2 regions of the Streptomyces sp. NPDC021012 genome follow, and region 1 is predicted to be linked to the other one. Evidence: riboswitches for the same ligand, from Rfam matches in the RefSeq annotation. Region 1 holds a riboswitch; the other holds the start of a gene.

Region 1 (7,207 bases):
GCGGACCAGCTTCGGAACCCGGACCCTCGACCCGTACGCGAAGCTCCTCGAATCCCGGATCGTCTTCCTCGGCACACCGATCGACGAGACCTCGGCCAACGACGTCATCGCCCAGTTCCTGCACCTCGACCACGCCTCCCCCGGACAGGACATCGCGCTCTACATCAACTCCCCCGGCGGCTCGATCAGCGCCATGACCGCGATCCACGACACGATGCGGACGCTCTCCTGCGACGTGGAGACCACCTGTCTCGGCCAGGCCGGGTCCACCGCCGCCGTGCTGCTCGCCGCCGGAGCCCCCGGCAAGCGGCTCGTCCTGCCCGGCGCCCGGATCACCCTCCGGCAGCCCGCCATGGACGAACCCCTCCAGGGGCAGCCGAGCGACCTCGACATCCACGCGCGCGAACTCCTCCGGCTGCGCGCCCTGGTGGCCGGGATGCTCACCGAGTACACCGGGCAGGAGCGCGAGCGGATCGACTCCGACATCGACCGCCTCACCGTCCTGGACGCGCCGGCGGCCGTCGCGTACGGGCTCGTGGACCACGTGATCACGAGCCGGCGCGACGCCGGCGCGGCCCGGTGAGCCGGCCGTGGTGCCCGAGCTGCCGCCGCTGCCCGCGCTGACGCGGGCCGAGGGCGAGCTGATCGACGCCTACCTCGAAGTCGTCGACCTCCTTGGGAAGATCAACCCATCCAGGGGTACGCATACCTATGGGGCGCTGCGCGCGGCGCAGGCCCTGGTGGGACGTGCGGAGGCCTTGCGCGAGGCTCTGACGCTCATGCATATGCGGGGTGAGAGCGAGGTGCATGCGGAGACCCTGGCGCGCGCCCTGCGGGTGTTGGACGGGGAGCGGCGCGCCGATCGCGTCACCGTTCCCCGGGCACGGGCGAGTTGACATTCCGGCATGTCGTGTCGAGGTCCGGTCGGCCGACACGGATCGCAGAATCGCTCCCTCGTTCGGCGTAGTCGACGAGTCGACATATGTGCCGGGTGAGTTGCGCAACAGGTGTACGCATTTGGCGGAATGGGGCGTTCCACCCCTGGTGCGGGGCTCGTCGGCCCCACCTCAAGTGATCACGAAAGCACCCTGTCCACCCGATTGGATCAGTCGTGAGGAGCCTCACATATCGCCGTTTCAGCTCGGATTTCGCCCCGGGTGTGGGTCAAGATCCCTGTCGACGACAAGCCCCCGCCATCCGAGGCGGGGCGGTCCGGGCGGACGCCGAGTCCTGCCGCTGTCCCGGACGTCTGGTCGACAGGAGTGGATCGGCAGGAGTGGAGGACCCGAGCAGTACGGGACGTACGCGCTGTTTCTCGCAGCGGGGCCGTCCCTTGGGGTGAAGCCGCAACCGCGGCCGGGCATCTTCGCCAGCCCGAACCCGACAGGTCATCCTTCGCAGGCGGCTGACGAAGGGTTGCGCATGACTGCGCAGATGCACGTCCCGTCCCTGCTGTCCCGGGCCGGAGCCGTCTCGGCTCTCACCCTCGCCGCCGTCGGCGGCACGTTGCTCGCACCAGGTGCGGCACCCGAGGCCCAGGCAGCCACCACATACGCGAACAAGGCACTGAGCGTCGCCGCGTCCAAGAAGGGAGCCCCGTACCGGTACGGGAGCGCCGGACCCACCAGGTTCGACTGCTCCGGTCTGACGCTCTACGCGTACAAGCAGGCGGGCAAGTCGCTGCCCCGCACCGCGCAGCAGCAGTACAACAAGACCCGGCACATCTCCGCGTCCAGCAGACAGAAGGGGGACCTGGTCTTCTTCCACTCCGGCGGGAGCGTCTACCACGTGGGCATCTACGCCGGAAGCGGCAAGATCTGGCACTCGCCCAAGACGGGATCCTGGGTGAAGCTCGACAGGATCTGGACGTCGAAGGTCTACTACGGACGCGTCCGCTGACGCCCACCGGGCACTGAGCCCGCCCCAGGGGTGCGGTGGCGCCGCCGCACCCCTGCGTCGGGTCTTCTATGCGTACGAGGCCGCCGCGGGGGCCCACGGGAGGGTGATCCAGACCGTCTTGCCTCCCTCCTCGGTCGGTGTGACCGAGAGGCGGCCGCCCGCCTCCGCCGCCAGGGAGCGGATGATGACCATGCCCCGGCCGTTGTCCTGCTGGACCGCCGCCGGGAGCCGTCGGGGCCAGCGCGGATGGCTGTCGGTGACGCCGATGTGGAGGCGCTCCTCGCGCTCCAGACGGATGTCGACCGTGAAGGTGGGCGACTGCCCGAAGGTGTGCAGGACGGCGTTGGTGGCGAGTTCCGAGACCATCAGGCGGATCGCGTCCGCCAGGTCCCCGGCGTCGTCGAGGCCCCATCCGTCGAGGACCTCCGCGACGTACCGCCGGGCCGTGGGGACCGACGCGGGATCGCTCGGCAGCGTGACGGATGCTTCCTGGTGGTCTGCCATGGCGACGCTGTCCCTTTCCCGCCGGGGCTCCGGCCCCGGATCGCGCTTCGCGTCAGAGTGCCATCGATCGTGCCGCCCCGGCAGGCGTTCCACCAAGATATGTCCCCATCTGTCGCCCGAAGCGGTGAACTCTGCGGTCCGTGGCCGCCCTTGGGGCTCCGGACGGTCCGTCAGGCCTTCGGCGCGGTCCGCAGGATCGTTTCGACCGCGCATGCGATCTCCGCGTCCGTCAGATCGGCCCGCGCGGTGAGCCGCAGCCGCGAGATGCCGTCGGGGACGGACGGGGGCCGGAAGCAGCCGACCGCCAGTCCCTGTTCGCGGCAGTCCGCCGCCCAGCGCAGCGCCGCCTCCGGGGAGGGCGCGTGCACCGAGACGACGGCCGCGTCGGGCCGGGCCGCGGTGAGTCCGGCGTCCGTGAGCAGCCGGTGCAGGGTGGTGGCGACCGTACGGGCCCGCTCGGCGAGGCCCGGTTCGGCGGCGATCAGGCGCAGGCTGGCGAGCGCGCCGCCCGCGGCGGCCGGGGCGAGGCCGGTGTCGAAGATGAAGGTGCGGGCCGCGTTCACCAGGTGTTCGATCACCCGGGCCGGGCCGAGGACGGCGCCGCCCTGGCTGCCCAGGGACTTGGAGAGCGTGAGGGTGGCGACGACGTCCTCGTCGCCCGCGAGCCCGGCCCCGTGCAGGGCGCCCCGGCCGCCCTCGCCCAGGACGCCGAAGCCGTGGGCGTCGTCGACGACGAGCCCGGCGCCGTGCGCGCGGCAGGCCTCGGCGAGCTCCGGGAGCGGGGCCTTGTCGCCGTCGACGGAGAAGACGGAGTCGCTGACGACCAGGGCCCGCCGCCCCGGGTGCGCGTCCAGGGTCTTGGCGACGGCCTCGGCGTCGCCGTGCGGGACGACGACGGCCTCGGCGCGCGCCAGGCGGCAACCGTCCACGATCGAGGCGTGGTTGGCGGCGTCGGAGACGATCAGGGAGTCCCGGCCGCCGAGCGCGGTGAGCGCGGCGAGGTTCGCGGTGTAGCCGGAGGAGAAGACGAGGGCCGCCTCGAAACCGCAGAAATCGGCGAGTTCGCGCTCCAGGCGGGTGTGCAGCCGGGTGGTGCCGGTGACGAGCCGCGAGCCGGTGGCGCCGGCGCCCCAGCGCCGGGCCGCGTCCGCCGCCGCCTCGGTGACCTCGGGGCGGCGGGTGAGGCCGAGGTAGTCGTTGCCCGCCAGGTCCAGGAGGTCCGACTCGGCCGCCCGGGGCCGCAGCGTCCGGACGAGCCCGGCCTCGGCCCGGCGGCGCGCCTCTGCCTCGGTCCAGTCGAAGGCGGTGCGGCGCGGGCCCGCGGCCCCCACGTCGTCGGCGCTCGGGCCCGTGGCCCGCGCGTCCTCGGCGCCCGCGGCGCGTACGTCCTCGTCCCGTGGCATGCGGCGATCCTTTTGTAGGCAGCGCACAGACCCTAACCGCAGGACGCGGAGGCCGGGGTGTGGTCATCCACACACCTCTATCGGGGCCGTTTGTTCGGATCCTCCTTGGCCCGGGGGCGGGCGGTAGGCAAGGATCAGCGGTTATGGACCTGCTGAACACGCTGGTGGAGAAGGGGCTGCGGCGCGAGCTGCCGACCCGTGAAGAAGCGCTCGCCGTCCTGGCGACCTCCGACGACGAACTGCTCGATGTGGTGGCGGCCGCCGGCAAGGTGCGCCGTCAGTGGTTCGGGCGGCGGGTGAAGCTCAACTACCTGGTCAACCTGAAGTCCGGTCTCTGTCCCGAGGACTGCTCGTACTGCTCGCAGCGGCTCGGCTCGAAGGCCGAGATCCTCAAGTACACCTGGCTGAAGCCGGACGAGGCCTCGCAGGCCGCGGCGGCGGGTGTCGCGGGCGGCGCCAAGCGGGTCTGCCTGGTGGCCAGCGGCCGCGGTCCGACGGACCGGGACGTGGAGCGCGTCGGGAAGACGATCGAGGCGATCAAGGAGCAGAACGAGGGCATCGAGGTGTGCGCCTGCCTCGGTCTGCTCTCCGACGGCCAGGCGGAGCGGCTGCGGGAGGCCGGCGCCGACGCGTACAACCACAACCTGAACACCTCCGAGGCCACGTACGGGGACATCACCAAGACCCACACGTACGCGGACCGCGTGGACACCGTGCAGAAGGCGCACGCCGCCGGTCTGTCGGCCTGCTCGGGTCTGATCGCGGGCATGGGCGAGACCGACGAGGACCTCGTCGACGTCGTGTACGCGCTGCGCGAGCTCGACTCCGACTCGGTGCCGGTCAACTTCCTGATCCCCTTCGAGGGCACCCCGCTCGCCAAGGAGTGGAACCTCACCCCGCAGCGCTGCCTGCGGATCCTCGCGATGGTCCGGTTCGTCTGCCCCGACGTCGAGGTGCGGATCGCGGGCGGCCGCGAGGTGCACCTGCGCTCGATGCAGCCGCTGGCGCTGAACATCGCGAACTCGATCTTCCTCGGCGACTACCTGACCAGCGAGGGCCAGGCCGGCCAGGCCGACCTGGACATGATCGCGGACGCGGGCTTCGAGGTGGAGGGCGCCGGCACGACCACGCTGCCGAAGCACCGCGCGGACGCGCTCGCGGCGGCGGGCGCGACGGGCGGCTGCGGCTCGGCGGCCTCGGCGGGCTGCGGCTCTGAGGCCTCCGCGGAAGGCGCGGGCTGCGGCTCGCACGCGGAGGGCGGCGGCTGCGGCCCCTGCGGCGGCCACGCGGCGCCCGTGCGCACCTCGGACGAGGCCCGCACCGACCTGGTGGCCGTGCGCCGCCGCGGCGCCGGGACGGACCTCGCGCCGAATGCGTAACGACGAACTCCTCGCCCTGGACCGGGCGCACGTCTGGCATCCGTACGGCCCCATGCCGGGCCGTACGGAGCCGCTGGTCATCGAGTCCGCCTCCGGTGTACGTCTCCGGCTGGCCGAACCCGTGCACGGCCAGGCCGAGTTGATCGACGGCATGTCCTCGTGGTGGTCGGCGCTGCACGGCTACAACCACCCCGTGCTCAACGAGGCGGCGCACGACCAGTTGGGCCGGATGAGCCACGTCATGTTCGGCGGGCTCACCCACGAGCCGGCCGTCCGGCTCGCCACCCGGCTGGTCGAGATCACCCCCGAACCGCTCCAGCACGTCTTCCTCAGCGACTCCGGCTCGGTCTCCGTCGAGGTCGCGGCCAAGATGTGCCTGCAGTACTGGCGCTCGGTGGGCAGGCCGGGCAAGCAGCTCCTGATGACCTGGCGCGGCGGCTACCACGGCGACACCTGGCAGCCGATGTCCCTGTGCGACCCCGAGGGCGGGATGCACGAGCTGTGGTCGGGCGTGCTCCAGCGCCAGGTCTTCGTCGACGCGCCGCCGGTCACGTACGAGGAGTCGTACGCCCGGATGCTGCGGGAGCAGATCGCTCTCCACGCGGACGAGGTCGCCGCGGTGATCGTGGAGCCGGTGGTGCAGAACGCGGGCGGGATGCGGTTCCACCCGCCCGAGTACCTGCGCGTCCTCCGCGAGGCGTGCGACGAGCACGGTGTGCTCCTGGTCTTCGACGAGATCGCGACCGGCTTCGGCCGTACGGGCACGCTGTTCGGCGCCGACCAGGCCGGCGTCTCGCCCGACGTGATGTGCGTGGGCAAGGCGCTGACCGGCGGTTACCTGTCGATGGCGGCCACGCTCTGCACGACGGAGATCGCCGAGGGCATCTCGCGCGGCGAGGTTCCCGTCCTGGCGCACGGGCCGACCTTCATGGGCAATCCGCTGGCCTCGGCGGTGGCCTGCGCGTCGATCGACCTGCTGATGTCCCAGGACTGGGCGCTGGAGGTCAAGCGCATCGAGACGGGACTCCGCGACGGGCTCGCCCCCGCCGCGGACCTCCCCGGCGTCCGCGACGTCCGCGTCCTCGGCGCCATCGGCGTCGTCCAGCTCGACCACGACGTCGACATGGCCGCGGCCACGGAGGCGGCGGTCCGGGCGGGCGTGTGGCTGCGCCCGTTCCGCGACCTGATCTACACGATGCCGCCGTACGTGACGGGCGACGAGGACCTGGCCCGCATCTGCGCGGCGGTGAGGGCGGCGGCGCAGGCGGGCTGACGCCGTTGCGGCGGGGCGCTTTCCGTTGTGGGCAATCGTTCCGCGGGGCGGAACGGGTGGGCACAACGGAACGGCGCCCCTGCCGGCGCCAGAGGCTTCCGCGCCCGAACCCGCATCCTGTGCAACCCGCACCGAACAAGGAAGGACGCCCCATGGGCATCATCGTCGTGACCGGCACCGGCACGGAGATCGGCAAGACCATCGTCACCGCGGCCGTGGCGGCCGTCGCCACGGCCGCGGGACGGTCGGTGGCCGTGCTCAAGCCCGCCCAGACCGGCGTCACCCCCGACGAGCAGGGCGACGCCGACGAGGTCGTACGCCTCTCCGGCGCCACGACCTCGGCCGAGCTCGGCCGTTTCCCGGAGCCCCTGGCCCCGGGGACGGCCGCCCGGCGGGCCGGGCTCGCGCCGATCGGGCCCCGGGAGGTCGCCGAGGCCGCCCGGAAGCTCGCCGAGGAGCACGACCTGGTGCTCGTGGAGGGCGCGGGCGGCCTGCTCGTCCGCTTCGACGAGGAGGGCGGCACCCTCGCCGACGCGGCCGCGTTGCTCGGCGCGCCGGTCCTGGTGGTGGTCCCGGCCGGTCTGGGGACGCTCAACCCGACGGCCCTGACGGCCGAGGCACTGCGGGCGCGCGGGATCGAGCAGCTCGGCGTGGTCGTGGGCAGCTGGCCGGACGCGCCGGACCTGGCGGCGCGCTGCAACCTCGCGGACCTGCCGAAGGAGGCGGGCGCCCCGCTGCTCGGGGCCGTA
Region 2 (7,207 bases), on a different contig from region 1:
CGTGCACACGCCCGGCCAGGGCAATCTGCTCGGTCTCGCCGACCGGAACGGCCTCACCAACGTCCGGGTCGCCAACGGCGACGCGGTCATCCTGCTCCGCGAGATGCTCGGCGACGCGGTCCTCGACGGCTGCCGGGTCTACTTCCCGGACCCGTGGCCCAAGGCCCGCCACCACAAGCGCCGGCTGATCCAGCCCGAGTTCCTCAGCCTCCTCGCGCCGCGCATGAAGCCCGGGGCCGTGCTGCACTGCGCCACGGACTGGGAGGAGTACGCCGTCCAGATGCTGGAGGTGCTCTCCGCGCATCCGGACTACGAGAACACGCAGGCCGACGGCGGCTACGCGCCCCGCCCCGACTTCCGGCCCCTCACCCGCTTCGAGGGGCAGGGGCTCGACAAGGGGCACGTCGTGCACGACCTGCTCTTCCGGCGGAAGTGAACCGGCGGCTCTTCCGGCGGGAGCGACCCGGCTGCTCTTCCGACGGGAGCGACCCGACGGCGGTGACCCGTCGAAGTGACCGAGAGCCGGTAACTTCGTCGACCGCTGTCGGTGGGGGTCGTTAGGGTCGCTCACGTGTCCAACCCCGCCGCCGTCCCGCACCGGGACACCGAGGAGCCGGCCTTCCCCGCCGCCGCCGACCGATCCCAGTGGCGCTACCGGCCGCGCCGGGCCTTCTGGCGCAGCCGGCTGGTCCGGGCGGTCGCCCTCGTCACGCTGCTCGCGCTCTGCGCCCTGGTGATCCTGGCGCTGGTCCGCGAGCAGACCGGCACGCAGGGCTTCCTCGTCGGTCTGGGCCTCGCCGTGCTTCCCGTACCGCTGCTCATGGCGGCGTTCCGCTGGCTCGACCGGGTCGAGCCGGGCCCCTGGAAGAACCTGCTGTTCGCGTTCGCCTGGGGCGCCTTCGCCGCCGCGCTCGTCGCGATCCTGGCGAACTCCTTCGCGGTCCGCTGGATCGCCACGGCCACGGCCGATCCGGACTCCGCCGACAACCTCGGGGCCACCGTCATCGCCCCGGTGGTGGAGGAGAGCGCGAAGGCGGCCGCGGTCCTGCTGCTGTTCCTCTTCCGCCGGAAGGACTTCGGCGGTCTCGTCGACGGCGTCGTGTTCGCCGGTTTCACCGCGACCGGCTTCGCCTTCACCGAGAACATCCTCTATCTCGGCAACGCCTTCGGCGAGGACCAGGAGTTCGGCGCCTCCGGCCTGGGCTCGGTGACCGCCGCGACCTTCTTCGTACGGGCCGTGATGTCGCCGTTCGCGCATCCGCTGTTCACCGTGCTCACCGGCATCGGCTTCGGTCTCGCCGCCCTCGCGCCGCGCGGGAAGCGGCTGCGCCGGGTGCTGCTGCCGCTGGCGGGGCTGCTGCTCGCGATGAGCCTGCACGCCGCGTGGAACGGCTCGGCCACCTTCGGCGGCCCGCTGGCCTTCTACGCGGTGTACGGGGTGCTCATGGTCCCGGCCTTCGGCCTGCTGACCTGGCTGGCGGTGTGGAGCCGGCAGCGCGAGCTGCGCACGATATCCGGGGAGCTCCCGGCGTACGCGGCGGCCGGCTGGCTCGCCCCCGCGGAGCCGCTCGCGCTGTCGTCGATGCGGGCCCGGAAGACGGCCCGCGCGTTCGCCGCGCGGACCTACGGAGCGCCGGCCGCGCGGGCGGTCGGCGAGTACGAGTCCTTCGCGACGACCCTGGCGTTCCTGCGGGACCGGGCCCGGCGCGGCGCGGCGGGGCCCGACTTCCCGGCCCGGGAGCAGGAGCTGCTGCACCACCTGTGGCAGCGCCGCGAGGTCGCCTCCCCCGCGCTCACGTACGCGGCGCGGGCGACGGGCCGGGTCTGGGCGCCGCCGCAGTACCGGGACTACGACGGCTACAACCCGTACCGCCGCTGACGCCGGTTTCCCGGGACGTCCCACGGCCCCACGGGCTCCGGTCGCACGGTACCGTCGTCCTCGCAAGATCGTTTCAGAACGGGGAGACGCACGTGTTCAAGAAGATCGTGGCCAAGGCGGGTCTCGCGCTGGGTACGGCGGCGCTGGTCGTCGGGGCGACCGGCGGTCCGGCCGGCGCCGTCGAGGGGGCCGGTTACGTCGGCGGCGGTTACTCCAACAGCGGTGCGGGCGTCTGGTGCGCCCAGCACCTGGCGAACGACATCGCCCGGAAGGCCGGGGACCGCGCGCTGATCTCGGAGGACAGCCAGTGGGGGCCGCAGACCAAGGCCCAGATCGTCTGGCTGCAGAGCCGTCTCGGCCTCAAGGCCGACGGCATCGTCGGCCCCGAGACGGGCAACTGGCTGCTCTACCTCGGTGACCAGTACTACGGCGGCAAGAGCGGTTACTGCTACTGGAACCTGCCGAGCGACTGGCGTCTCGGGGGCATGTACGTCCCCACCGAGCTCACCTGATCCGGAGTGGCGACGGCGCCCCCGGTCCGGCATCCGCCGGGCCGGGGGCGCCGTTCCGTTCGGGTCCTCAGGGGTTCAGGCCCTTGGAGCGGAGCCAGGCCGCCGGGTCGATGCCGTCGCCGCCGGCGGTGTGGACCTCCATGTGGAGGTGGGCGCCGGTGACGTTGCCGGTGGCGCCGACGCGGCCGATGGTCTCGCCGGTGCCGACGGTCTGGCCGGCGCTGACCAGCATGGAGGAGAGGTGGCAGTACCAGACCTCGGTGCCGTCCTCCAGCTCCAGGACGATGCGGTAGCCGTAGGAGCCGGACCAGCCGGCCGACTTCACGGTGGCACCGTGGACCGCCTTGAGCGGGGTGCCCGTGGGGGCGGCGAAGTCGAGGCCGGTGTGGAAGCCGGAGGACCACATCGAGCCGGACTGCATGTAGGTGGCGGTGAGGGTGTACGAGGAGACCGGCAGCGAGTAGCTGGCGGCGAGCTGGGCGAGGCGCTCGGCCTCGGCCGCCTCGGCCTTCGCCTTGGCCTCCGCTTCCGCCTTGGCCTTGGCTTCGGCCTCCGCCTTGGCCTTCGCCTCGGCGGCCTCCTTCTCCGCGGCGGCTTCCTTGGCCTTGGCCTCCGCGGCGGCCTTCTCGGCCGCGGCCTTCTCGACGGCGGCCTTCTCGGCGGCGTCGGCGGAGGCCTGCTGCTGCTCGGCCTGCTGGAGGATGCGGGCGCGCAGGGCCTCGCCCGCGGCGGGGGCGGAGGCGGTCCGCTCCTCGGCCGGGGCGGTGTAGGTGGCGGAGGTGAGCGGGTTCGCCTCGGCCTGGGCGGCGGGCGCGCTCTCCTCTTCGGGGAGGAGGTCGCCGACGCCGGGGAGGTCGTGGGCGTCCGGCAGGTTCAGGTCCGGGAGGTCCGGCAGGGATATCGCCACCGGGGGCTTCTCCTGCGCGGTGGCGAGGCCGCCCGCGCCGACGGCGGCGATCACGCCGACGCCGAGGACGGTGGAGGAGCGGGCGAAGTTGGAGCGCTGCTTGACGACCCGGTGCCGGCCGCCGGAGCGGCTCTCGGCGCGCAGGGAGCCCTCGGTGGGGTTCCACTCGGTGTCCGGGGCGGAGGGAGCCGCACCACCACCGAAGGCGTCGAAGGGGGCTTCGGGTGCGGGAGTGTTGGACGCCACGGGGGCGCGCTCCTTTCCTTCCGTCTCGCCTACCGGGTTAGCTGACGGGTTCGGAGCGGGAAGGTCTCCTACGGGCACGCTCGCACGGGTGCGAAGGGGCCCGATTCACCCCAAGTGGTGGTTCCCCGGTTCCTTTTCAGGATTCGGCGCGTGCGCACGGTGCCGCCTCTTGCGACGGCTGGGACGACCGCGCTGCGTTATCGAACGTTAATAGACAGGGGGTCCCGATTCCAAGCCGTTCCTCTTGATCATTCATTGAATTGTGGGGCTATCGCCCGAGTTGACCCCCCTTCAGCAAGGCCTTCGGTGGATTCCGCGAAACCCCCGCGATCTGACGTTATGTCAATTGTTATCGCAGTGATACCCTTCGACTACGACCGGTGACCGGGCCCGCCCGGCGGCACCACCGGCATCGTCCGGCGCCGCTCGGGCTGCCCCGTCGCCGGGCGGCTCACCGCGAGCAGCGCCATGTCGTCCGTCGACCCGCCGCCCGTGTGGAGCCGTACGTCGTCCACGAGCGCGTCGAGCAGCTCCTCGGGTCCCGGGAAGATCCGCCCGGCGAGCCGCGCCGCCGGATCGTAGAAGACGCCCCGCGCGTTCCGCGCCTCCGAGAGGCCGTCCGTGTAGAAGAGCAGCGTCGCGCCCGGCGGGAACGGCCGCGCCTCGGCCCGGTCCGGCCACGCCGCCAGCTCGCCCATGCCGAGCGGCAGCGCCGCCTCGCCCGGCTCCAGGAGGTCCAGGCGCCCGTCCCCGTACAGCAGCAGCGGCGGCGGGTGCCCGCGGTTGACGACCCGTACGAAACCGCCGAAGGTCCCGCCGCCGTCGCCGCGCGGGATCTCGGCCAGGACGGCGGTGGTGAACCCCTCGAAGGAGTCGAGGTCGTCCCGGCGCATGCCCTCCCGGGCAAGGGCCCGCTCCAGGCGCCGCGCCACGCCCTCCAGGGTCCGCTCCGTCTCGGCCGCCTCCCGGAAGGCGCCGATGACGACGGCGACGGCCTCGACCGCCTCCATCCCCTTGCCCCGGACGTCCCCGACCACGAGCCGCACCCCGTGCGGGGTGTCCTGGACCGCGAACAGGTCACCGCCGATGAACGCGTCGGCCTGCGCCGCCTCGTACCGCGCCGCGCACTGCAGCCCGCCTATCCGCTCGGCGGGCATCGGCAGCACCGCCTTCTGCGCGGCCTCCGCGATGACCCGCGCCGAGGCGAGGCGCTCGCCGCTGCGGCGCACGACCCGGTTGATGAGGAGGGCGAGCGCGGAGACGGTGAGGACGGTCAGGGTCTCGGTGAGGGACGCGACCTCGTCGACGGTGCCGTTGTAGGAGTGCAGCCCGACCGAGGCGAGGACGGCGGCGATCCCGGTGAGCAGGGTCGTGAGCAGGGAGAAGAAGGGCGCGGCGATCAGCGGGGCGGCGGAGAAGAGCGGCGCCGCCGTGTACTCGGGCGGTGTCGCCAGGTCGAAGGCGACACCGCCCACGATGATCAGCGGGGGCAGCGCGCGGATGAAGCGGCGGACGCCGCCGTACTCGGGGCGTTCCCCGCCCCGCCGTCCGCCGTCCGCCGCTCCTGGCCCCACCTGTGCTCTCCCTGCCCGGTCCGCCCCGCCGCGGTCCGCACCGCGCCCTCCCAGGGTGGCCGCCGCCGCCCGGGGCGGCGACTCCCGCGGGGCCGACTGGCGTACGGGATCAGCCCCTGGTCACCGCCGCCCCCGCCGCCAGCCGGCCGCCCCGGGCGAGCAGGGCCATCGCCGCCGCGCACACCAGGCCCACCGCGCACAGCACGAGCCACGGCGCCGCCGACCAGCCGGTGACGTCGAGGAGCGCGCCGGTCCCCAGGTTCCCGAGGGTGATGCCGACCCCGCACACGGTGTTGTAGAGCCCGTAGTGGGTGGCCACCCAGCGCCCCCGGGACAGGGCGACGACGGTGTCCATCTCGTACGGGTAGAGCACCGCGTTCGCCACGGACAGGACCGCCGCGCACAGCAGCAGCCCCACCAGACCGCGCCCCAGGACGGCCGGGACCAGGAAGGCCCCGCCCATCAGGGCGAGCCCGAGGACGAGACACCGCTCCCGGCTGAGGCGCTCCCGGCACCAGGCCGTGATCCGCAGCTGCCCGGCGAGCGCGACGAGCGCCGAGACGGCGAACAGCGCGGTCGTCGCGCCCGTGCCGCCCGCCGCGAGCGGCAGCGCCAGGTAGACCTGGAAGGACAGCACGTACGAGCCGGTCATGGCGAGCGAGAAGAGCCAGAAGGTCCGGTGGGAGAGCACCGTGCGGAACTGCCCCCGCTCCCCCTTCCCGTCCGGAGAGCCAGAAGCGGCCCTTACGGGCATGTACCGGAGCTGTACGAGGGTCAGGCCGGCGAACAGCACCGCCGCGACCACGCACGTCAGCCGGAACGACACCCCCGTCAGGGCCACCCCGACGAGCGGCCCGAGCAGGATGCCCGCCTGGTAGTACGTGTTGAACAGCGCGAAGGCCTCCACCCGGCGCTCCTCCCCCGCCTCCGCCGCGAGACAGGCCCGCACGGCGGGGTTGAAGAGCGCCCCCGCGAGACCGGTCGCGAGCGAGGCGGCGATCAGCATCGGCAGCGACTGCGCGAAGGCGAGCGCCCCGAAGCCGACCGTCCGCAGCGCGCAGCCGGCCACGATGAGCGGCTTGAAGCCGAGCCGGTCGGCGAGCGCCCCGCCGACGAGGAACATGCCCTGCTGGGAGAGGTTCCGGGCGCCGAGGACGAGCCCGACGGCCCAGGCCGCCATGCCGAGCCCGTCCGCGAGGTGCGCGGCCAGGTACGGCATGAGCATGTAGAAGCCGAGGTTGATGGTGAGCTGGTTGAGGAACAGGAGCCGTACGGCCGGATCGAAGGAGCGGCTCTGCTTCCAGATGCCGCCCCGGCCCTTGGCGGGCGCGGTCGCCGTGGTCACTTGGCCCGCTCCAGGACCCGGCGCGTCCAGCCGCTGACCGTGTCGTCGGAGACGTACGCGACGGGGTCCTCCCGTACGGGCCCGTCGAGCAGCCCGTGCGCCGCGCAGAACTCGTCGTTGAAGACGGTGTCGAAGTACCGCTGCGGCCCGTCCGGGAAGACGGCCGCGATCCGGGTCCCGCGCGGCCGGGTGCGGGCCAGCCAGCCGGCGACCAGGGCGACCGCGCCGACGCTCCAGCCGCCGGTCGCGAAGTGCCGCGAGGCCAGGCGGCGGGCCGTCCGGACCGCCTCCGCGGGACCCACCCAGTGGATCTCGTCGAAGGCCCCGTGGTCGACGTTGCCCGGGTGGATGGAGGAGCCGAGGCCGCGCATCAGCCGCTCCCCGGCCGGCAGGCCGAAGACGGTGGAGTTCACGGAGTCCACGCCGACCAGCTCCAGGGCGGGGCTGCTGGTGGCGCGCAGGGCCCGGGAGATCCCGGCCGAGTGGCCGCCGGTGCCGACGGCGCAGACGAGGACGTCGATCCGGTCGAGCTGCGCGGAGAGTTCGGCGGCGAGCCCGGTGTACGCGGCGGGGTTGTCGGGGTTCCCGTACTGGTTGGGCCACCAGGCCCCGTCGAGGGTGCCGAGCAGCTCGGCGACCTTGTCCATCCGGGCCTGCTGCCAGCCGCCCTGCGGGCTGGGCTCGGGGACGACGTGGACCCGGGCGCCGTGGGCGGCGAGCATCCGCTCGACGATCGGTTCGAGG

What was found. Region 1 has a riboswitch for cyclic di-AMP ahead of ACH4TP_RS22300 (C40 family peptidase). Riboswitches for the same ligand answer to the same signal wherever they lie in the genome.
Region 2: it holds a riboswitch for cyclic di-AMP, as region 1 does, so the genes downstream of both, ACH4TP_RS20370 (M23 family metallopeptidase) here and ACH4TP_RS22300 (C40 family peptidase) in region 1, are expected to answer to the same signal.

The regions. Positions count from the first base shown of each region.
Region 1 is NZ_JBIRQU010000006.1:407,650-414,856, forward strand. Features, by position in the region: gene ACH4TP_RS22290 (ATP-dependent Clp protease proteolytic subunit) at 1-583, shown strand, start outside; gene ACH4TP_RS22295 (hypothetical protein) at 591-896, shown strand; cyclic di-AMP (ydaO/yuaA leader) riboswitch at 1,297-1,420, shown strand; gene ACH4TP_RS22300 (C40 family peptidase) at 1,423-1,899, shown strand; gene ACH4TP_RS22305 (ATP-binding protein) at 1,966-2,403, opposite strand; gene ACH4TP_RS22310 (8-amino-7-oxononanoate synthase) at 2,574-3,806, opposite strand; gene bioB (biotin synthase BioB) at 3,950-5,185, shown strand; gene ACH4TP_RS22320 (adenosylmethionine--8-amino-7-oxononanoate transaminase) at 5,178-6,458, shown strand; gene bioD (dethiobiotin synthase) at 6,611-7,207, shown strand, end outside.
Region 2 is NZ_JBIRQU010000005.1:600,698-607,904, reverse strand. Features, by position in the region: gene trmB (tRNA (guanosine(46)-N7)-methyltransferase TrmB) at 1-436, shown strand, start outside; gene ACH4TP_RS20380 (PrsW family intramembrane metalloprotease) at 572-1,879, shown strand; gene ACH4TP_RS20375 (peptidoglycan-binding protein) at 1,972-2,391, shown strand; gene ACH4TP_RS20370 (M23 family metallopeptidase) at 2,459-3,544, opposite strand; cyclic di-AMP (ydaO/yuaA leader) riboswitch at 3,556-3,703, opposite strand; gene ACH4TP_RS20365 (PP2C family protein-serine/threonine phosphatase) at 3,916-5,118, opposite strand; gene ACH4TP_RS20360 (MFS transporter) at 5,228-6,463, opposite strand; gene ACH4TP_RS20355 (PLP-dependent cysteine synthase family protein) at 6,460-7,207, opposite strand, start outside.